DNA from 2 places in the Micromonospora sp. CPCC 205539 genome. Region 1 is predicted to be linked to the other one. Evidence: riboswitches for the same ligand, from Rfam matches in the RefSeq annotation. Region 1 holds a riboswitch; the other holds the start of a gene.

Region 1 (3,908 bases):
CGCGGCACCGAGCGACGGCGGCGCCGACGTGCCGCGCCACCACGGCACGGCCGTCCGGGTGGTCACCGTGCCCTGCCCACCGACACCACCGGGCACCGAGGGCACCCCGGGCGCCGGAGCCGGGCCGTGCGGCACGATCACCGTCCGGGTGGACGACGGGCCGGCGGCCGGCCAGCAGGTCGACACGCCGGTGCCGGACGGCCCCGGCGCCCCGCGAATCGAAGCCGGCGACGACGTCATCCTGGTCGAGCTGACCGATCCGACCGATCCCACCGCCAGCACCTGGCACATCGCCGAGCATCAGCGCGGTACGCCGCTGGTGTGGCTGGCGGTGGTCTTCGCGGCCGCGATCGTCGCGTTCGGCCGCTGGCGGGGCCTGGCCGCGCTGGGCGGTCTGGCCGCCAGCTTCGCCATCCTGCTCACCTTCGTGCTGCCGGGTATCGCCGCCGGTCGGTCGCCCCTGCTGGTGGCGGTGGTCGGGGCCGCCCTGATCATGTTCGTGGTGCTGTACCTGACGCACGGCGTCACCGCGCAGACCTCGGTCGCGGTGCTCGGCACCCTGGGCAGCCTCGTGCTGACGGGCGTCCTCGGCACCGTCGCCACCGCGGCCACCCACCTCACCGGCTTCGGCAGCGAGGACGCCACCACGCTGTCGATGTTCCAGGCCAACGTCGACCTGCACGGCCTACTTCTCGCCGGGATCATCATCGGCTCGCTCGGTGTGCTCGACGACGTGACAGTCACCCAGGCGGCCACCGTCACCGAGCTGGCGAACGCCAACCCCGGGCTGACCCGGCTCCAGCTCTACCGGGCAGCCACCCGGGTCGGCCGGGCGCACATCGCCTCCACGGTCAACACCATCGTGCTGGCGTACGCCGGCGCCTCGCTGCCGCTACTGCTCCTGCTCACCGCCGATTCGCGGCCGGTCGCGCAGATCCTGACCAGCGAGTTCCTCGCGCAGGAGATCGTCCGCAGCATCGTGGCCACGCTCGGCCTGATCGCTGCCGTCCCGCTGACCACCGGGCTGGCCGCGGTGGTGGCCGCTGCCGGCCGGCCCGGCGACACGCCGACGGTCGAGGCCCCCGCCGGGCCGTCCCGGGCGGAGGCACTGGCCGCACTGAGTTCACCGCGCGCGGGTCGGTCCGACCCGGCCCGGTCCACACCCCCCGCCACCGCCATCGACGCGTGGCCAGACCCGGACAGGAGCACGGAGACGGCATGGTGACACTCCTCAGTGTGACGAGGTGGGGCATTCGCCCTGAGAACCGCGTCACTGGTCACGCAGCGCCATGGCGAAATGACGCTTTTAGTCGGCATCTGGACGTAGCTCAGGCGAAGGACTCTCGGGTAACCTCACTGCCGGTCACCGCCGAAGGCGCGAAGCGGCGCCTGCGGTGCCACCGCCCAATCGCCGCACGGCGAGCCGGGGACCCAGGCACGTGGGGTGAATCCGCGTCAGCGGTAGGGGCCACTTCCGCCCCGAACCCGTCAGCTAACCCGGTCGGCGGTCGACGGAAGGGAACACTGTGACGGCACCCCTACGCCGCTGGTCGACACCCGTGGTGGCCGTGATCGCCGCATTGACCGTGCTCGTCGGCCCCCTCCCGGCGCACGCCGCCCCGGCGACTCCGACGCCGTCCGGGCACGAGGAGGACGGCGAGCCCCAACTGCTCACCGACGTCATCGAGAAGACCAACCGCGAATACTCGGCGGCCAAGTCCAAGCTCGACAAGTCCAAGCGCAGGCAGGTGGAGCTGGGCCAGGAGGTGGCGCGCGCCAACGCCGACCTGGCCGCGTTGGCCCCACAGGTCGGGCAGATCGCCGCCCAGTCGTACCGGACGGGCCGGATCGGCGCCCTCGCGATGCTGCTGGAGAGCGACGCCCCTGACTCGTTCGTCCAGCGCGCCGCGGTGCTCGACGAGATGAACATGGTCAACGAGAAGAAGCTCTCCGAGGTCAACACCGTCAAGCAGCGCGCCGAGCAGGCCAAGCTGGCCCTCGACACGGAGGTCCGCGAGCAGCAGAAGCAGGCCGCCGTGATGGCCAAGCAGAAGTACGAAGCGGACAAGGCGCTCTCGCTGGTCGGCGGCAAGGGCTTCACCGGCGGTCTGGTGTCGGCCACCTCGCCGGTCGCCAAGATCGGCCCGGGCCGCACCGCCGACGGGGACTGGAAGTCCGAGTCGTGCAGCGAGAAGGACCCGACCACCTCCGGCTGCGTCACTCCCCGCACGCTGCACGCGTACAAGGAGGTCAAACGGGCCGGCTTCAACCGGTTCGTCGGCTGCTACCGCTCCGGCGGGCCGTGGGAGCACCCGAAGGGCCGCGCCTGCGACTGGTCGCTGCAGAAGAGCGGCTTCGCCCCGTGGCACAACGACGACACCCGGATGTACGGCAACAACGTCGCCGCGTTCCTCATCCGCAACGCCGATCGACTCGGCATCTACTACGTGATCTGGAACCGACAGATCTGGTTCCCGGCGACCGGCTGGAAGTCGTACAGCGGACCGTCGAACCACACCGACCACGTACACATGTCGCTGCTCTGACCCGCACGCTCCGTCGAGGGCCGTCCCGCTTCGCGCGGGGCGGCCCTCGCCGCGTCAGGCGGCGGCGTGCGCGGCCGGGTCGGTGGAACCGGTCAGTACGTCGAGCGGAGCGGCACCGGCCGGTACGGCGGTCACCGGGCGCACCACGCCAGCGGCGAGCCGGTACGACACCCCCACCACGGCACAGCGCCCCTGCGCCACCTCGGCGGCCAGCACGGGCGACTGACCGAGCAGCGTCTCGACGGTCTGCGCGATGTGGACGTCGACGATGCCGTCGATGTCGTCCACCCCCTCGGCGGCGGCCCGCCGCAGGCTGGGCAGTACGGCGTCGACCACCGCACGGAGATGCCCGGGGGGCATGGTGCCGGTGGCGTCGGACTCCCGGGCAGCCTGCACGGCGCCGCACGAATCGTGGCCGAGCACCACCACCAGCGGGGTGCCGAGCACGGTCACCGCGTACTCGACGCTGCCCAGCACCTCGGGGCCGGCGGTGTGCCCGGCCGTGCGGACCACGAACAGGTCACCCAGACCGCGGTCGAAGATGATCTCGGCAGCCAGTCGGGAGTCGGAGCAGCCGACGATCACCGCGAACGGGTGCTGTCCGTCGGCCACCGCTGCCCGGTGCCCGGCGTCCTGGTTGGGGTGGTGCGGGGCGCCGCTGACGAAGCGCTGGTTGCCGGCGGCCAGCTCGGCGTACGCGCGGGCCGGATTGGCCGGCACCGACACGGAGTCGGTGGTGCGCTGCGGACCTGGCTGACCGTCGGGCGTACCGGGAAGACTCATCCCGCACCTCGTCTCGTTACGTTTGGCCTGCTCAGCCGCATGGTCAACTGGGTCGGCGGCGGGCGCTGACCCGGCTCCACGGTCACACGCACCGCAAGATGCGTCAAGATATGCGTGATTTAGATTTCATACGTTGGCCCCGCCGGTCCGCCGGCAGCGCCCGACAGGGCAGGGCGGGAACCGGAGAGGCGGTGCCACGATGGCGAGCACGGCGACGGGCGGCAGCGACACCGGCGGTGGCCGGAACTGGACGTTCCTCACCAACCACGGGCACGTCCTGTTGGCCATCGCCCGCGACCCCACGGCTCGGCTGCGCGACGTCGCGGCCGAGGTCGGCGTGACCGAGCGGGCCGCGCAGGCGATCGTCGCCGACCTGGAGGCGGGCGGCTACCTGCACCGCACCCGGGTGGGGCGGCGAAACGAATACACGCTCAACCCGGCCGGCCGGTTCCGGCACCCCGCCGAGGACGACCGCGAGGTCGGCGATCTGCTCGCGCTCTTCGCCGAGACGCCCGAGGACCAGGCGGCCCGCCGGTCCTGATCGCCGTCGTCCGGGCCGATGCCCGTCGGGGCACGGCG
Region 2 (3,908 bases), on a different contig from region 1:
GCACCGCGGGCCCCACCCGGGCGCTGAGTCCCCGGCCCGAGCGTCCCACCGCCACACCTGTCGATCCATCAACTCCGTACCCACCGCTCGCGTGGCCCGCGCAAGGGCCCGGGCGGCCGGTGCGGCTCCCCATCGCATCGCTCATTCCCCGAGGTGTCGACATGGAGACCGCCGTCTTCTACCAGTTCCTGATCGAGGTGCCGCAGGCCGCCGTCATCTGGTCGGCCCTTTTCCTGCTGGCGATGACCGTCCTCGTCGTGCTGGTCGCCCGCAACGATCAGGACCAGCCGGCGGCCGATCCGCCCCCGCCGGCGCCGACCGCTCGGGAGTTGGCTGCCGCCGAGGCTGTCGATCTGAGCAGGTACGCCGAGGAGGTGGCCGTCGCCGCGGCCGGCGCCGCGCAGACCGCTCGCCGACGGCGGGCCGACTGGCTGGCCGCGCAGGAGGCGGTGGAGGCGGCGTGGGCCGGGTACGACGAGGCGGACACCGCCGCGCGCCGGGTCGCCGGTGCTGGCGCGCTACCCACCCCACGTACCCCGCGCACCCCCTTCGAGTACGCCGCCCGGGAGCGCTTTCTGCACCACGCGGCGGTGACGGCGCACTGGCGCGGTGAGCTGTCCATGGGCCAGCTCGGCGACGTGTTCGGGCAGCGGCACGGCTGGGACCCCCGTCGGCACCCGGTCGAGCAGGAGGTGCAGCTGCACCGGGCGATCCGGGACGGTCGGCGGGCCGACTACCAGGCCGCCGCCGGGCGGGAACGGACAGCCTGGCGGGACGCGGAGCTGGCCGCCGAGGCCGCCCGCGCCCTCGCGGAGGAGGCGTACGCGGCGGCAACCCGGCTGCGGCCCGACCCGGTTCCGGCCCGTCGCACGGTGTCCGCGGCGTTCCGGCCGGCAGTCGTGACGCGCTGGCGTCCGGCCCGCGTGGGCTGATTTCGCCGTTTGGTGGGTGAGCCCCGTCACACTGGCCAGGAATCGGGCGTGCGGCACGATCGGCCGGATTGTGCCCGTGAATTCGTCGGCATTGTTGACAACCTGTCCGGTTGTCGCCCGCAGGTGCCGCCGTAACCGCTTGTCCCATCGAGTCGCGTCAGTGGTAATACGCGCAGAAATTGTCGCGCCCCTTGAGGTTTACGCAGGTGAACCGCGCTTGGCAGGGCGTGAAGTGGCCAGTAGTGTCGGCTCGTCCGGTGCGGTAACCGATCGCAAGAGGCGACGCCGCGCCGACCCGCTCAATCGTGATCTACGAACCGGGGACCCACCAGTAAGTCCGGGGTGAATCCGCGAGCCACGGCCCGCGGTAGGGCGATCTTCCCGCCCGAATCCGTCAGCTAACCCGGTAGGCGGTGTCGGAAGGAGTTCCATTTCCGTGCAGCACCTCACCACCCCTCGGTTGTTCCCCCGCCTCCACGGCGTCGTGGTACCCCCGCTCATTCGTCCGGTGACGGTGAGCTGACCCCCGGGTCACCACCCTTCCCGCCCGGCCGCGCCGGGCGTACCCCTGAGCGGTTCACCATCCGCGGACCACGGTCCGCGCGCTGGCGCCTGCCCGGATACCGGCTCGGCCCCGGTGTGCCGCTCTCCCCCTGAACCGTGGAGGATCCCGTGAAGCACACCCTGAAGCGTCAGCTCCGCCGCCTCACCACTGAGCGTCCGTACCAGATCGTCGCCGCCTCTGCCGCGGCCCTCGCGCTCGCGACCACGACCGGCGCCCTGCTCGCCGGCACCGACGACGCGCCCGCCGCCGGCAAGCACACCGCGACCACGGTCGCCGAGATGCGCAGCGGCACGGTCACCTCCGGCAGCGACGCGCTCGTCATTCCCCCTTCGGCCAGCACGTCGCCGACCGCTGCGGCCCCGACCACCAGCGCCGCGTCGCCGGCCGCCAAGGCCAAGGCCAAGAGCAACCCGGACCTGACCCGTAAGCCGCAGCCGCCGAAGCCGCCCGCGACCAAGGTGCTCGACTACGACTACCAGGCGCAGATCACGTACTACAACTGCGGCCCGGCGGCCACCCGTAACGCGCTCAGCGCCACCGGCATCGACCGTACGCAGGACGAGCTGGGCGCCGAGCTGGGCACCACCGAGATGGGCACCAACTCGGCCGAGGACACCACCCGGGTGCTCAACGCCGAGGTGAAGGGCTCCCCGTACAAGACCCGGATGTTCCCGACCGCGCCGAGCCGGACGCAGATCGACCGCCTCCAGGCCGACGTGGTCGCGGCGATCACCGACCACCGTGGCGTGGTGGCCAACATCGTCGGCGACGCCACCGACACCGACGGCAACTGGCACTCCTACGGCGGCGGCCACTACATCGCCGTGGTCGGCTACAAGGACAGCGGCCGGACCGTGCGGATCGCCGACTCGGCGAACGCGGCTGACCCGGCGTACTGGATCAGCACCATCGACCTGGCCAACTGGATCACCAGCCGGGGTTACTCCGCCTGACCTGGGCGCGTAACGGCTGCGGGCGCCGTCCCCCACGAGGGGACGGCGCCCGCGGCGTCTGGACTCCACAATGGTGGATCTTTCTGCGGCATCGGCGGCGGCGACTCTCGTACCAGGGGCGGAAACCGTGGGAGACTGCGGCCGTGGTAGATGAATCGGGTGACCGCCCTGGCCGTCGGCCGGTCCTGCTGCTGCTGCACGGAATGGGGACGACCGGGGATGTCTGGCTGCCCTGGGCGTCGCTGCTCGAGCAGCACTGGCCCGGGCGGTGGCTCGTTCCGGACCTCGCGGGGCACGGCTGGTCGGCCCCGCTGTCGTCGTACTCCTTCGACGGGTTCGCTCAGCGGGTCGCCAACGGCCTCGCCGCCGACGACCGGATCGTCGTCCTCGGCCACTCGCTGGGCGGGGTGGTCGCTCTTGCCCTGGCCGCCCGCGCCGCGGGGACGCCGGTGGACGCGGTGGTCGGGCTCGGCATCAAGGCGGTCTGGTCACCCGCCGAGCTGACCCACGCCGCCGAGCTCGCCGCCCGCCCGGTGAGCTGGTTCGCCAACCGCACCGAGGCGGCTCGTCGCTACCTGCGGGTCGCCGGGCTCGCCGGCCTGGTCTCGCCGGACGACCCGATGGTGGACGCCGGCCTGCGTCAGGTCGACGGCCGGTGGCGGCTGGCGATGGACCCGGCCGCGTTCGCCGTGGGCGAGCCCGACCTCGCCGCGCTGCTGGCGGCGACCGACGTGCCCGTCGTGCTGGCGCGGGGCGAACTCGATCCGATGGTCACCGACGCGCAGCTCAAGGAGTTCGGCGTACCGGTCGCCACGCTGCCCGGGCTCGGCCACAACGCGCACGTGGAGGACCCGGCGGCCGTGCTCGCGCTGCTCGACCCGTACCGCTGAGCGCTACACCGGTGCGGAGGTGGCCAGGGTCCTGGTCGGCTCCAGCTCCCGACGGGCGGCGTCCAGGAACGCTTCGGCGTACGACTCGGCCGGGAAGTCACCGAGGTAGCGGCGGCGGGTGGCCCAACGCGCCTCGGCCACCGGATCGGTGTCCAGCAGCGCGGTCAGCACCTCGTCCACGTTGGACATGTCCCGGCGCAGCACGTAGCCCGACCCGGCCAGCGGGAAGCGTTCCACGAACCGGTCACCCTCGTCGCCCATGTCGGTGACCGCGTACGGCTTGCCCGAGTAGAGGTAGTCCGAGATGACGCCGGACACGTCGGAGACCAGCGCGTCCGAGCGGTTGACGCACTCGGTCAGGGTCAGCTCCCGGGCCGCCGCGCCCACCACGTGCTGTCGCCCGGTGCGGGCCCGGTCGGCGACCAGCAGCTCGGTCAACCGGCCCAGCTGCCGGGCCGAGGCCGGATTCTGCGTGGTGTACGGGTGGGCGCGCAGGGTCACCGTGGCCCCGCGCTCCAGCAGTCGCCGCAGCAGCCGCTCGGCCACCGGCAGCGAGCAGTAGTCGGCG

What was found. A riboswitch is a leader RNA that binds a small molecule or an ion and turns the genes downstream of it on or off. The one in region 1 is predicted to bind cyclic di-AMP.
Region 2: it holds a riboswitch for cyclic di-AMP, as region 1 does, so the genes downstream of both, V6V47_RS12705 (C39 family peptidase) here and V6V47_RS13175 (coiled-coil domain-containing protein) in region 1, are expected to answer to the same signal.

Annotation. Positions count from the first base shown of each region.
Region 1 is NZ_JBAKHW010000012.1:109,014-112,921, forward strand. It holds gene V6V47_RS13170 (YibE/F family protein) at 1-1,225, shown strand, start outside; cyclic di-AMP (ydaO/yuaA leader) riboswitch at 1,392-1,522, shown strand; gene V6V47_RS13175 (coiled-coil domain-containing protein) at 1,527-2,546, shown strand; gene V6V47_RS13180 (carbonic anhydrase) at 2,601-3,329, opposite strand; gene V6V47_RS13185 (helix-turn-helix transcriptional regulator) at 3,529-3,870, shown strand.
Region 2 is NZ_JBAKHW010000011.1:188,062-191,969, reverse strand. It holds gene V6V47_RS12715 (hypothetical protein) at 1-27, shown strand, start outside; gene V6V47_RS12710 (hypothetical protein) at 162-932, shown strand; cyclic di-AMP (ydaO/yuaA leader) riboswitch at 1,219-1,360, shown strand; gene V6V47_RS12705 (C39 family peptidase) at 1,593-2,450, shown strand; gene V6V47_RS12700 (alpha/beta fold hydrolase) at 2,594-3,340, shown strand; gene V6V47_RS12695 (CDP-glycerol glycerophosphotransferase family protein) at 3,344-3,908, opposite strand, start outside.